3 regions of the Leucobacter sp. NPDC058333 genome follow, and region 3 is predicted to be linked to each of the others. Evidence: predicted binding sites of a transcription regulator. Region 3 holds the regulator's gene; each other region holds the start of a gene.

Region 1 (4,743 bases), on a different contig from region 3:
GCTGAACCGTTTCCCTGCTCATCGACGTCGGTGTTGTCGCCGCCATCGCGGCTCGGATCGACTTCAGCAGTGAACGGATCGTTGTGCACGTCGTTCGAGCCGTCGAGCGGCGCGGCGTCGCTTGCCGGCGCGGCAGCGGTGCCCGCAGCACCGGCTGCGCCGAGACGCTCGCCGAACGCAGGATCGTCGTCGGGAGCGAGCTCAGGGGCGGCGTCTTCGACGGGAGCGTCAGACGGCGTGACGACCTGAGTGACCGCGTTGCGGTGCACCACGAGTGTCGACGAACCGCTGCGCAGCGTGACCTTGTTGTTCTCCTCATCGATCGAATCGATCGTTCCGAAGATGCCAGACTGCAGCATGACCTCAGCACCTGGGCGGACGCTGCTCTGCAGCTCTTGCTGAGCAGCCTGCCGCTTCTTGCCGTTCCGGAACATGAAGAAGATCAACAGCGCGATCAGCGCAAACATCACAATAGTGATCGGGTCCAGAGCCACAGTGGTCCTTTCAACAGGCGAACGTGCGCCTCTCGTGAGACACAGATTGGACCAGTTTAACGGGTTGCCGCTGTGAATGCTCCCGACCGCGCCAAGTTACAACTTCAGACTACGGTGCCGGCGCCGCTGGCGGCACCGCACCGATGTGCTCCCAGCCGAGCCGCGTCGCGACGCGTCCGCGAGGCGTGCGCGACAGCAGCCCGGTACGCACGAGGAACGGCTCGACAACCGCTTCGATCGTCTCGGCTTCCTCGCCCACGGACACCGCGAGTGTCGACAAGCCGACAGGGCCACCGTTGAAGCGCTCTACGACCGCCCGCAATACCTCGCGATCAAGCCGGTCGAGTCCGTGGTGATCGACGTCGTACAGCGACAGCGCGGCCTGCACGGTTTCGGTGTTCCCAGCGACGTCGTGCACGAGACCGTAGTCACGCACGCGCCGCAGCAGCCGGTTCGCGATTCGCGGTGTGCCGCGTGATCGCCGCGCGATCTCATCGACGCCACTCTCGGACAGCGCGAAGTCAATCAGCCCGGCCGCGCGTCTAACGACGCTCGCGAGCTCATCATCAGCGTAAAACTCCAGGTGCGCGGTGAACCCGAAGCGGTCGCGCAGCGGGTTCGGGAGTAGTCCCGCGCGGGTGGTGGCGCCCACAAGCGTGAACGGCGAAAGATCGAGCGGAACCGAGGTCGCGCCTGCGCCCTTACCCACCATGATGTCGACTTTGAAGTCTTCCATCGCGAGATAGAGCATCTCTTCGGCACTGCGCGCCATGCGATGGATCTCGTCAATGAAGAGCACTTCACCGGGGGTTAATGCCGAAAGCACAGCGGCAAGATCGCCCGCGTGCTGAATGGCAGGCCCGGAGGTCTGATGCAGGGGTTTGTCGAGTTCTGCAGCGACGATCATCGACAGCGTGGTCTTTCCGAGCCCGGGAGGTCCCGCCAGCAAGATGTGGTCGGGAGTGTGGCGTCGCATGGTTGCAGCGTCAAGCAGTAGCCCGAGTTGCCGGCGCACCTTGGACTGACCGACAAACTCGGCGAGGGTCGCTGGCCGCAGTGCGCCCTCGTACCCCTGTTCCGAAGCCGTTGCCTGGGCCGAAAGCTCGCCCGTCATCGCCCGCTCCGAGAACCGCGGCCGCCGCTGCGGCTCGCCTGCAACAGCGCAAGCGCTGCCCGCAGCAGACCGGCGCTGTCTTCGGGTGCACCAGCGTCGCGAGCGTCTTGCACCGCCTGTTGCGCGTCCGACTCGCCCCAGCCGAGCCCAACGAGGCCCTGGCTGACGCCGTCTGCCAGGGCGTCAGCGGGCGCAACGGCCGCGACCGAAGCGTCGTCTCCGAGATCAAGTTCGGTGAGTTTGCCCGCGAGCGAAAGCGTGATGAGCTTCGCCGTCTTCGGCCCGATTCCCGACACTTTACGGAAGGGCTTATCGTCATCGTTCGTCACAGCCCCGGCGATCTCCGAGGGCGTGAGCGCCGAAAGTACTCCGAGCGCGCTGCGCGGGCCTACTCCCGAGACGGCGATGAGGTGGCCAAACACCGCGAGTTCCGGCTCCGTCGAAAATCCGAACAGCGTCAGCGAGTCTTCGCGAACCACAAGCGACGTGTGCAGCCGAACAACGTCACCCGGCACGGCTTGCGCGACGCGTCCGCTCGGCACCTCGACACGCATGCCGAGCCCTCCGAGCTCCACGACGACCCAACCAGCACCCGCAGCGAGCACTGGCCCGCGAATCGAAGCAATCACACGTTCACCCTAGAAGATCGGAGCTCCAAACACAGCAGCGCCACACCGAAAATTCGAACATATGTACGAAATCGATGTGGCGCGCTGTTGCCAACCGCCGCTACGCGTCTACGGTCGCTGCCTGAACCTCGCGCTGGCCGTTACGGATCGCACGGTTCACGGAGCTGATGATTGCCTCAAGCGTCGCTCGGCTCGTGTCGGCGTCTATACCCACGCCCCACAGCCGCTGGCCGTCAACCTCGAGATCCACGTACGATGCGGCGACCGCGTCGCCGCCCGAGCTCATCGCGTGTTCGACGTAGTCGAATAGCGTGACCGCGTGGCCAGCCTCGTTCAGGGCGCTGATGAAGGCGTCGACCGGACCGTTGCCGCGCGCCGTGATCTGCTGGTCGTCGGCGCCGACTCGGTAGTCGACCGTGAGTTCGGTCACGCCGTCGCCGGCACTCGTCGCCGTCGTGCGGAAGATCTCGTACCGCCCCCAGCGCTCGGCATCCTCGACCTGGGACGGCAGGTATTCGTCCTGGAAGATGCGCCAGATCTCATCGCTCGAGACCTCGCCACCGGAGGAATCGGTGACGCTCTGCACAACCGAGCTGAACTCGATCTGCAGGCGGCGTGGCAGGTCAAGATGATGATCGGTCTTCAGCAGATACGCCACCCCACCCTTGCCTGACTGGGAGTTGACGCGAATCACGGCCTCGTACGACCGACCCAGGTCCTTTGGGTCAACGGGCAGATACGGCACTGCCCACTCTATGTCGTCCACGGTCTTGCCCGCCGCTTCGGCGTCTTGCGACATCCGTTCGAAGCCCTTTTTGATCGCGTCTTGATGCGATCCCGAGAACGCCGTGTACACCAGGTCGCCGGCCCACGGGCTACGCTCGGGTACTCGCAACTGGTTGCAATACTCGGCGGTGCGACGCACCTCGTCGAGACGCGAGAAGTCGATCTGCGGGTCGATGCCCTGCGTGAAGAGGTTGATGCCCAGCGCGATGAGATCAACGTTGCCCGTGCGCTCGCCATTTCCGAACAAGCAGCCCTCGATGCGATCAGCGCCGGCCTGGTAGCCGAGTTCGGCAGCGGCGACCGCGGTGCCCCGGTCATTGTGCGGGTGGAGCGACAGAATGACGTTCTCACGGTGGTTCAAGTGCCGGCTCATCCACTCGATCGAGTCGGCGTACACATTCGGGGTTGCCATCTCGACGGTGGCCGGCAGGTTGATGATTACCTTGCGCTCTGGCGTCGGTTCGAGCACCTCAAGCACGTCGTTGCACACCTCGACCGCGTAGTCGAGCTCGGTACCGGTGTACGACTCGGGTGAGTACTCGTAGAAGATCTCGGTGTCCGCACAAATGTGCTCGCTCGCTCGGCACAGCTTCGCACCGTCGACCGCGATCTGCTTGATACCGGCGCGATCCGAACGGAACACCACATCCCGCTGGAGAATGCTCGTCGAGTTGTAGAGATGCACAATCGCCTGCTTCGCGCCGATCAACGACTCGTAGGTGCGGGTGATGAGGTGCTCGCGTGCCTGCGTCAGTACCTGAATGGTCACGTCAGCCGGAATCGCATCGTCTTCGATGAGGTGCCGCACGAAATCGAAGTCCGTCTGGCTCGCGGACGGAAAACCGACCTCGATCTCCTTGTAGCCCATCTTCACGAGCAGATCGAACATGATCCGCTTGCGCTCGGGGCTCATGGGGTCGATGAGTGCCTGGTTGCCGTCTCGCAGGTCAACCGCACACCAGCGCGGGGCCTCGGTAATTCGCTTCGAGGGCCACGTGCGATCTGGAAGATCAACATCGATGATCTCGTGAAACGGGCGGTAGCGATGGATCGGCATACCGGAGGGCTGTTGCATGTTCTGCATGGACTCGTCTTTCTCGTCGTGGTCTTGCTCAGCCAAACACGAACACCGCGACGAGGGAGGCCAGAGACTGATTAGTAAGTCGAGGACTCGTCGCGGCAGCTAAGGAGAAGCGAGCCGAACAGCATGCGCATTACTCTAGCACCGGTGCCCTAGCCTGGCTGACATGACCTTTCGCACGCGTTCGCACCCCCGCACCGCCAGCGCAGCATTCATCACCCGCGCGATCACGGCGGCGGCGGCGCTGGCGTGGGCATTCACCGCGCTCGCGTCCCCCGCAACCCCCGCATCCGCCGACGTCTCTGACTTCTCCTATGCGAGTTGGGACGTTGACTACACTCTCGACACCGATGCGGGCGGGCGCTCGATCACCCACGTGACGGAGACTCTCGTAGCCGAGTTCCCGATGTTCAATCAAAATCGCGGCATTGTTCGTGGACTCCCGATCGAGTACGAGGGCAGCTCAACAAACCCGTCGAATTTCTCGGTCACTGACGCCTTCGGTGCGGACGTGCCCTTTGAGGTCGAACATGAAGACGGCTTCGTTGCGGTGCTCACCGGCGACGACAGCTACGTGCGGGGCGAGCAAACATATGTCATCTCGTACACGTTTCACGACACGGTACTCGCGCGCTCAGA
Region 2 (4,743 bases), on a different contig from region 3:
CGTCGTCGGCCGGTACGGGGAGTCCCTCGGGGAGCATGGAATAGTCGTTCACTGTGTCGTCCTTCGTCTGGGTGCGGTTCGCGCCCGCGTGCAAGCGTGCTGCTAGCTCGGCGCGACGGATATGGAGCTTGGCGAGCATGCGATCGATTTCGGCGATGCCGTCTCGGTAGGTAACCAGTGACCCGACACAGTCATCGCCGTGCTCGTGTCCAAGCTGCAGGCACTCCACAAACGGGGCTGCGCGTCGCGCAGTGATTCCAGTCGCGGCGAGCTCACGGATTTCCACGCAGATGCGCACATGGCCCTCGTTGTAATCTCGGTACCCATTGCGCAGTCTGTTCGGTGCGATCAGGCCGAGCCCCTCGTAGTACCGCACGGCCTTAACGGTGACACCCGAGCGTTTCGCAAGCTCACTGATTTGCATCTCGCCTCCCTCCACGCACGAGGCTAAACCTTGCCCGAAGGGGCAAGGTCAAGCTCAGGCTCAAGCTCAAGCAGTGTCGGCAGCGGAGCGACTACTGCTGTGCGGCCGCACCGATACCGCTCGCGACTCAGTCGTCGGTCGCGAGCGGAGCGTACAGGTCGACCGTGTTGCCGTCCGGGTCGCGCACCGTGGCGTACCGTTGGCCCCACGGCGTATCCCACGGCGCCGTACCGGAAGAGTCGGGGTGTTCGGCGGTGATGGCCGCATACGCCTCGTCGACTTCGGCCGGCGTCGCCGCGCTGCACGCGAACGCGATGCGGTTCTCGCCCGTCGGGAGCTCGTAGCCGGGAATGAAGCCGGCCATGGTCGACACCGGATCCCAGGCGAGCTTCATGCCGTTCGGCAGCACCGCCTCGACGTGCGCCTCGTCGTCGAGGCCCTGCGGAATGTCGATACCCAGCGAGCGATAGAAGGCGAGGGACGCGCCAAGATCCGCGGTCACAATCCCAATGAAGTCAAAGTTCAGAGTCATGGCATCAGCGTACGTCGCGGGCGGTTACAACACCACGTACCCGTACCGGTCGGCGATTCGGTCGATGATGCCAGTGAGTTCATCACGGTCGAGGCGTAACCGCGCGAGGGGGTGCCGTGGGAGTGCATCCGCTGCGGTCGACCAGAGTGCGACGACGCGAGCGGTAGGCACGACCGAAGACGCCGATACGATGCCGTCGAGTTCGGGATAGTGGGCGTGGATTGCGCGCGCCCACGAGCGAGCATCCGAGTGGTCACCGGAAGAAATTGCAGCGTTGCCGCCCGCAACGGTGATCCAGTCGCTGTCGCTGAGGTCGAGTAATCGCAGGGGCCGCGCATTCTCGAAGATCACCAGCGTCGAATCGTCGTCACCGCGACGCACGATCCTTGTGGACTGGAAGACTTCGAGCAGGCACGCGGCGAATGCGGCGAGGGGGTCGCCGCCGGTGCTCGTAGTAGCGCGCGACTCAAGGGCGGCATACATGACGCCGCACTCCGGGTAGTCTCCCGGCGGCTCGGGGTGGGGATCAAACCGGGCGTCGACCGGGCCGTACGTTCGAAAGTCGTACCACGCCGCGGGGTGCGGGCCGCCGGCCTTAAAAATGCGCGCGAACCCTGTTCCGGTGGCGAGCTCCCGCACCCAGCTTGCGTCCGATGCAAGGTCGGGGAATCGCGAAGTATCTGGCGCCGGCAGTCGCTCGCTCATGGCAGCCGGTGCAGTGCGTCATCGACCGCCCTCGCCGCCGCGGCCGCGTCACCGCCCTGCACGAGCCAGTCGAACGGGGCAAGCTCTTCGCCGCCGCTGCGAAGCGCGGGCGCGGGGGAGGTGAGCACGCGCTCAGCCAGCAACACCGGAGTTCCGCGTGGAATGGCGCGTGCCACCGTTGCCCACCCGCGCAGCTCGCGATCCTCGGGGAACTGGAAACGGGGAAGATGCCACCCGTCACTCGTGCGCTGGGCGATCAATGTTCCTGCGGCGCACCGCTGGCGAATGCGCGCGGGAGTAACCCCAAGGAGCTCTGCGGCCTCCGTGACGGTTGCGCTGCGCGCAGCCAAGCTTTGATTCGCGAGCACCCCCCGTGTCGTGGCGGGGAGGGCGCTCGGCGCACGCAACTCGTGTTCGGTCGCGCCAAATCTGGCGAGCGCACTCACCTCTGCACCGGTCAGTGTTCGAGTGTCGGCCTGCTGATGGGCGAGGATGCCCGCGAGCAGTTCTTCTGCAGATTCCAGACGATCGCCGTCGAGGTGCGTCACGATCGATACGAGCCTGTCCCGTGCAGCATCGCCGACCGTGCCTGCCTGAGTGGGTCGTCGGGGATTTAGTTGCGCGAGTGACATGATCTGCCCTTTCGATTGCTTACACCAATAGTACTCGATAGTGGCTGCGAGTCCAGTGCGCTGGTGGCGAAAATATCGTAGGTATGTTCGAATATGTTGTAGCGAGCGCGTACTATGGAGCAGTGACTTCGAAGACCACGACCCCCATCCGTTCCTCCGCAATGCACTCCCAAATCAGCGTGCAGGGCGCTCGCGTGCACAACCTCAAGAACATCGATATCGCGATTCCGCGCGACTCGATGGTGGTGTTCACTGGCCTCTCCGGGAGTGGCAAGTCGAGCCTCGCGTTCGACACTATTTTCGCTGAGGGCCAGCGACGGTACGTTGAATCCCTGAGTGCATACGCGCGTCAGTTTCTTGGGCAGGTGGATCGGCCAGACGTCGACTTCATCGAGGGGCTCAGCCCGGCGGTCTCCATTGACCAGAAGTCGACGAACCGAAACCCGCGCTCGACCGTGGGCACGATCACTGAAATCTACGACTACATGCGACTGCTGTGGGCGCGCATCGGTGTGCCGCACTGTGCAGTGTGCGGCGAGCGCATTGAATCGCAGACCGTGCAGCAGATCGCCGATCGTCTTATGGGTCTTGAAGAGCGCACGCGCTACCAGGTGCTCGCACCTGTCGTGGGGAAGAAAAAGGGGGAGTTCGTCGACCTCTTCCAGGATCTCGCGGCCAATGGCTATTCGCGTGCGCTCGTCGATGGCGAGATGATTCAGCTCTCGGATCCGCCCAAGCTCAAGAAGCAGGTGAAGCACGACATCTCGGTCGTGGTCGATCGACTTGTCGCTGGCCCCAGCATTCTCGGCCGTCTGACCGACTCGCTTGAGACCGCACTCCGCCTTGCGGGTGGCATTGTCGCGATTGATTTCATCGACCGTGATGCGAAGGCCGACGACCGCGTACAGCAGTTTTCCGAGCAGTTGTCGTGCCCGAATCAGCACCCGGTCCAGCTCACCGAGATTGAGCCGCGCACTTTCTCGTTCAACGCTCCGTTCGGCGCCTGCCCGACGTGCTCGGGTCTCGGCACGAGCATGTCTGTGGACGAAGATCTCGTACTCGGTGATCCTGAGCTCTCGATCACCGAGGGTGTCATTATCCCGTGGACGAGTCAGGGCAAAAGTCTGTATCAGTACTACGAGAAGCTGCTCGTTGGCCTCTCAGACGATCTCAACTTCTCGCTGAAGTCGTCATGGTCAGATCTCAGCGATGAGGTGCAGCAAGCGGTGCTCTACGGCAACGACTTCAAGGTGAGCGTGCGCTGGCGCAACCGGTTCGGTCGCGAGATGAAATACTCGTCTGGCTTCGAGGGTGTCATCCCGTTCATCGAGCGTCAGTACGCCGAGGCGGAGTCCGACGCGAAGCGCGACCGGTGGTCGGAGTTCCTGCGCGAGGTACCCTGCCATGCCTGTCAGGGGCAGCGACTGAAGCCCGAGGTGCTCGCGGTGACGGTCGACGGTCAGTCGATCGCGGCTGTCGGCGAACTCAGCCTGCTGAACGCCAAGCGCTTCTTCGACGAGGTCGAGTTAACCGAGCGTGAAGCGAAAATCGGCGCACAGGTGCTGCGCGAGATCCGCCTCCGCTTTGATTTCTTGATCGAGGTCGGCCTGGGCTACCTGACGCTGGCGCGCGCCGCGGGCACACTCTCGGGCGGCGAGGCGCAGCGCATTCGGCTTGCAACGCAGATCGGATCGGGGCTGACGGGCGTGCTCTACGTGCTTGATGAGCCCAGCATTGGCCTGCATCAGCGCGACAATCGGCGCCTCATTGAGACGCTCATCAAGCTCCGTGACCTCGGCAACACGCTGATTGTCGTCGAGCACGATGAAGAGACGATCGAAGCGGCCGACTGGATCGTAGACATCGGCCCGGGCGCGGGCGTCGAGGGTGGCTCGGTTGTCCACTCGGGGCACTACGACGAATTACTCAGCAACCGCGAGTCCATCACGGGTGACTACCTCGCGGGCCGGCGCAGCATCGAGACCCCCAAACGTCGTCGCAAGCGCGACCGCAAGCGCGAGCTGAAGGTGATGGGCGCGCGGTCGAACAACCTGAAGAACGTCGACGCGACGTTCCCGCTCGGCATCATGACGGCCGTGACCGGTGTATCGGGATCGGGCAAGTCCACGCTCGTGAACGACATCCTGTATCGCGTGCTCGCAAACCAGCTCAATGGTGCTCGTCTCGTTCCCGGTAAGCACACACGCGTTACCGGGCTTGAGCACCTCGACAAGGTCGTACACGTTGACCAGGCGCCGATCGGGCGCACGCCGCGCTCGAACCCGGCGACTTACACGGGAGTGTTCGACAAGATCCGCAACCTGTTCGCGGAAACCACCGAAGCGAAGACGCGCGGCTACCTACCCGGCCGGTTCAGCTTTAACGTGAAGGGCGGCCGGTGCGAGGCCTGCTCGGGTGACGGCACGCTGAAGATTGAAATGAACTTCTTG
Region 3 (4,743 bases):
CAAACTCGGGCAGCCCTGTTGGTTACTCCCCTGCCGAGCGAGCGCCACCAGGGCCGAGCGCGGTGATGGCTTCGATAACCGCTGTGGTTTCGGCCTCCGTACCCGCGGTGATGCGCAGGTGCCCCGGGATGCTGAGGTTACGAATCAGAATGCCGCGGGCGAAGAGCGCCTCAAACGTGGCTGCCGGATCGGCGAAGCCTCCCACCAACAGGAAGTTCGCGCCAGAGGGGTGCACTACGTAGCCAAGACCCGTGAGGGCCTCAGCGATACGATCGCGCTGCCCGCGAATATCAGCGACCGTGGCGAGCATCGCCTCAGCGTGCCGCAGCGCAGCGGTCGCCGCGGCCTGCGTGAGCGCCGAGAGGTGATACGGCAGACGGACGAGCCGAAGCGCGTCGATGATGGCGGCGTCTGCAGCAAGGTAGCCGAGCCGCACGCCCGCAAATGCAAACGCCTTGCTCATCGTGCGCGACACGAGCAACCTGTGTCGCCCGGGGAGCAGTGCGACAGCACTTTCGTGTTCGGCGTCGAATTCTTGATAGGCCTCGTCGACGATCAATATGCCGTCGAAGGCGTCATAGGCTGCGAGAATCACCTCTGAGTCAAGCGTGGTTCCTGTTGGGTTGTTCGGCCCGCACAGTATGGCAATGTCCGGCTGGTGCTCTCGCAGCGCTTCAACCACCGACTCGGTCGTGAGGACGTAATCATCAGGACGCTCGACGGGAATCCAGTCAGTGTCGGTCCCAGCGGCAAGCAGCGGGTACATCGAATAGGTCGGCGTAAAACTCAGCAGCGACCGCCCAGGCCCCCCGAACGCCTGCAGCACCTGCTGCAGCACCTCGTTCGAGCCGTTCGCCGCCCAAACCTGTTCAGCGGCGAGGCCGTGACCCAGGTACGCCGCAAGGGAGGTGCGAAGCTCCACGAACTCTCGATCGGGGTACCGATTCACTCCCGTGACCGCGTGTGCGAGCGATTGCACGATGTCAATCGCAACCTCTTCAGGAATCGGATGCGTGTTCTCGTTGACGTTCAAGCGCACAGCCACGGTGTCTTGAGGGGCACCGTACGGCTGCTGGCCGACAAGGTTGTCGCGGAGAGGAAGATCGCTCAGGCTGGTCACTTCACCAGTCTAAAGCCGCGACCGGCGAGCCGGAACTGAGCTACACGCCGAGGTCATCTCCGGATACAACGATCGGGTTGTCTGAGTATCGCAGCGGAACCGCGATCGCATCGCCCGCCTGCACTGACGAATCGTTCAGCTGATTCAGCTGCACAATTTCAGTAACGAGATCACGTGGGTCTGCGGCGGGATCAAGGTCGGTCGCGAGCGACCAGAGCGATGAGCCGGGCTGCACCACGACGTACTCGAACTGCTGCCCGTTCGACCCGTGGGCCGAGGCCATCGCTTCGGGCGCAGCGAACGCCGCCACGAGCGCGAGAAGGGCCGCGACCAAGACAGTCGCGAAGGCACCAAACACGATGCGCCCGCGACGAGTCAGGCGGATCGATCCCGTCGACACGGTGATCTCTCGTGAATCCTGACTCAGAACCGCTGATGCGCTCATGATGACTTCCCTTCTGTTCGGATGCCCTCGGATTTCCCACCCGTGCGAACATCTGTTTCGAATATATATACGATGATTCGAAACCGCAAGGGATTAATCGAAGATATGTTTCGATTTTTTTCGCGACACTCGAACACGTGTTTGCCAGTGTTCGAATACCGCGGCTAGGGTTTCGGTCAACGGGATCACTGAATCAGCAACCACCGACATTCATGGATCGCGACAATCCCGCACCGCCTTCGGGCTAGAAAGGACCAGCGATGAGCAATGCAGCTGCGCCCCGATCCACGAAGCCCCTGAGTGAGAAGCAACAGGCGATTCTCGAGTACATCGCCCGTTCGGTGGAAAGCCGCGGCTACCCGCCGAGCATGCGCGAGATCGGCGACGCCGTTGGTCTCTCTTCCCTTTCGAGCGTCACGCACCAGCTCAGTCGCCTGGAGCTCGGCGGCTACATCCGCCGCGACCCGAACCGTCCCCGTGCACTTGAGATCCTGGTCGAGCTCGCGTCGACGGCCAGCGCGATCAGCGACGCCCCCGCACAGCAGCCCGTCGAAGCAGCGTTCGTGCCGCTTGTCGGCCAGATTGCTGCTGGCGTTCCCATCACCGCCGACCAGCAGGTCGAAGAGATTGTGCCACTCCCCCGACAGCTAGTCGGAGACGGCCAGCTGTTTATGCTGCGCGTAGTCGGCGAATCTATGATCGACGCCGCCATCTGCGACGGCGATTTCGTCGTTATCCGCCAGCAGCGAGAGGCAGAGAACGGCGACATCGTCGCCGCAATGCTCGACGGCGAGGCAACCGTAAAGGTGTTCCGTCGGCGAGACGGACACACTTGGTTGCTTCCCCGCAATAGCGCCTTCGAGCCCATCCTCGGTGATCACGCTGAAGTGCTCGGGCGAGTTGTCGCTGTGTTCCGCTCGGTGTAGCGCCCGGCACTCCAGGAAGCCGCGCTCAGACCATCCGTCGAGCGCGGCTTTTTTACGGGACTTGATTTGTTTGATCGCGTCCAACTAGCCTGGGAGCATGATCAGCACCGACGATGCACCTGCAGTGCGAGCCTCCTCGCCGCAGCTCGGACAGCCGCAGCCCCCATCCCGAGTGGAATCCCGATCCGTGGGTTTCGCCCCCGACTTCGTGCCATACGAGCACGGCCTGGCACTGCAGGCCGAGGCCGCAGCACGCCTCGAGGGCGGCTCTCAGCTCGGAACGATCCTGCTGCTCGAACACCTCCCGGTGTACACGGCTGGCAGGCGATCCGATCCAGACGAGTATCCAAGCGACGGCACACCTGTGGTGCCCGTCGATCGCGGCGGGCGCGTCACCTGGCATGGGCCGGGTCAACTCGTGGCCTACCCCATCGTGCGTCTGCGCCCACAGGTGGGCGTTGTCGATCTCGTGCGCGCGCTCGAGGAGACGATCATCGATGTGATGGCCGAGTTCGGCCTCTCCGGTCGACGCGTTGAGGGCCGGTCCGGCGTGTGGGCAGACGCTGCAGACGGCCAGCTCGCCAAGGTCGCGCAGATCGGCCTACACGCCAAGGCAGGAGTAATCACACACGGGCTGGCAATTAACTGCAGCAATGATCCAGCCCCGTTTTTGAACTTCGTGCCGTGTGGCATCAGAGACGCGGGAGTCACCACTTTGAGCGAGATCGCCGGCCGCACCATCACGCCAGCGCAGGTCGCGGAGCCCCTGCAGAGTCGCCTCGAGGCTACTCTCGAAGGGGTCATCGCATGAGCGCGCAGCGCCTCCCCTCAACCGGAACTCGACCGGAGCCGGAGGGCCGCAAACTGCTGCGCATCGAGTCCCGCAACGCTGAGACCCCAATTGAAAAAAAGCCATCGTGGATCAAGACGCGCGCCCGCCTCGGCCCCGAGTACCGCGAAGTGCGCGATCTCGTCGCCAAGGAAGGTCTGCACACGGTATGCCAGGAAGCCGGGTGCCCCAACGTATTCGAGTGCTGGGAAGACCGCGAGGCGACATTCCTCATCGGCGGTTCGATCTGCACCCGTCGCTGTGACTTCTGCATGATCGCCAGCGGCAAGCCGCTTCCGCTCGATCGTGATGAACCGCGCCGAGTTGCCGAGTCGGTGCGCACGATGGGCCTCAAGTACGCGACCATCACCGGCGTGACTCGCGACGATCTCCCCGACACCGGAGCCTGGCTCTACGCCGAGACCATCCGTCAGATCAACGCGTTGAACCCGGGTTCAGGCGTCGAGGTCCTCGCCGACGACCTTGGGGGCCGCCCGGAAGACCTCGCACAAGTCTTCGAGGCAGGACCGCAGGTCTTTGCGCACAATCTCGAAACGGTACCGCGCATTTTCCGCAGCATTCGGCCGGGTTTCCGCTATGAACGGTCCCTCGACGTCATCGCGCTTGCGCGACGCTCCGACATGGTGACCAAGTCAAACCTCATTTTGGGGATGGGCGAGACCCGCACTGAGGTCACCGACACCATGCGAGAGCTTCGCGACTCGGGCTGCGACATCTTGACACTCACGCAGTATCTGCGTCCGTCGACCTTGCACCACCCCATCGACCGCTGGGTGCGACCGGAGGAATTTACGGAGTTGCAACTTGAAGCAGAGGAAATGGGGTTCTCCGGGGTACTCGCTGGCCCGCTCGTGCGATCGTCGTATCGCGCTGGTCGGTTGTGGGCGCAAACAATGCTGGCGCAGGGGCGCCCGATACCCGAGACGCTCGCGCACCTCACGGAACGCTCTGCGAACTCGTTCCCGCAGGCGGTGTAGCTGAGATCGGCGAGCGGCGAGCGAGCACAAGCACCGCTCGCCGCTTCCAGATCGAGCTCAACCTAAGCTCATCCCGAACTCGGTTCAAGCGCATCTCGAGCTGAGCCCGAACACTGCTCAGCGCACCGGATCAGGCGTCAGTAGATTCAGCTCGCGCAGCACCGCCAGTACCTGCTCGTGCCGATTAAAGGTGTACAGGTGCACCGACGGGGCACCTCCCGCCAGCAACTCGCTCGCCAGGGCTACGGTGTGTTCGACGCCGAGTTCGGGCGCATAGCCACCTTCAGCCTCGAGCTCGCGCGCGAGATCCGCGGGGGCTGCCTGGCCAGCGAGAGACGCGACCTTGCGCAGTTGCGCGCTCGTCGCGACCGGCATTAAGCCGGGCAGCACGGGAATAGTCAGCCCTGCCTTCCCCGCATCGTCGA

The links. Region 3 encodes LexA, which represses DNA repair genes until DNA is damaged. Its sites were predicted from a motif close to TCGAACANNTGTTCGA; they were not measured.
Region 1: a site for LexA is predicted at 2,291-2,306, ahead of ruvA (Holliday junction branch migration protein RuvA). Genes of this name have one in related genera too.
Region 2: a site for LexA is predicted at 2,369-2,384, ahead of uvrA (excinuclease ABC subunit UvrA). Genes of this name have one in related genera too.

What each region holds. Positions count from the first base shown of each region.
Region 1 is NZ_JBHXHV010000003.1:459,162-463,904, forward strand. It holds gene yajC (preprotein translocase subunit YajC) at 1-494, opposite strand, end outside; gene ruvB (Holliday junction branch migration DNA helicase RuvB) at 604-1,608, opposite strand; gene ruvA (Holliday junction branch migration protein RuvA) at 1,605-2,237, opposite strand; gene leuA (2-isopropylmalate synthase) at 2,338-4,107, opposite strand; gene ACFWHR_RS12650 (DUF2207 domain-containing protein) at 4,271-4,743, shown strand, end outside.
Region 2 is NZ_JBHXHV010000003.1:213,540-218,282, forward strand. It holds gene ACFWHR_RS11495 (redoxin family protein) at 1-424, opposite strand, end outside; gene ACFWHR_RS11500 (VOC family protein) at 552-956, opposite strand; gene ACFWHR_RS11505 (RES family NAD+ phosphorylase) at 981-1,661, opposite strand; gene ACFWHR_RS11510 (hypothetical protein) at 1,658-2,293, opposite strand; gene uvrA (excinuclease ABC subunit UvrA) at 2,455-4,743, shown strand, end outside.
Region 3 is NZ_JBHXHV010000001.1:1,366,310-1,371,052, reverse strand. It holds gene ACFWHR_RS06440 (histidinol-phosphate transaminase) at 23-1,120, opposite strand; gene ACFWHR_RS06435 (LysM peptidoglycan-binding domain-containing protein) at 1,161-1,565, opposite strand; gene lexA (transcriptional repressor LexA) at 1,826-2,491, shown strand; gene lipB (lipoyl(octanoyl) transferase LipB) at 2,589-3,302, shown strand; gene lipA (lipoyl synthase) at 3,299-4,318, shown strand; gene ACFWHR_RS06415 (methylenetetrahydrofolate reductase) at 4,436-4,743, opposite strand, start outside.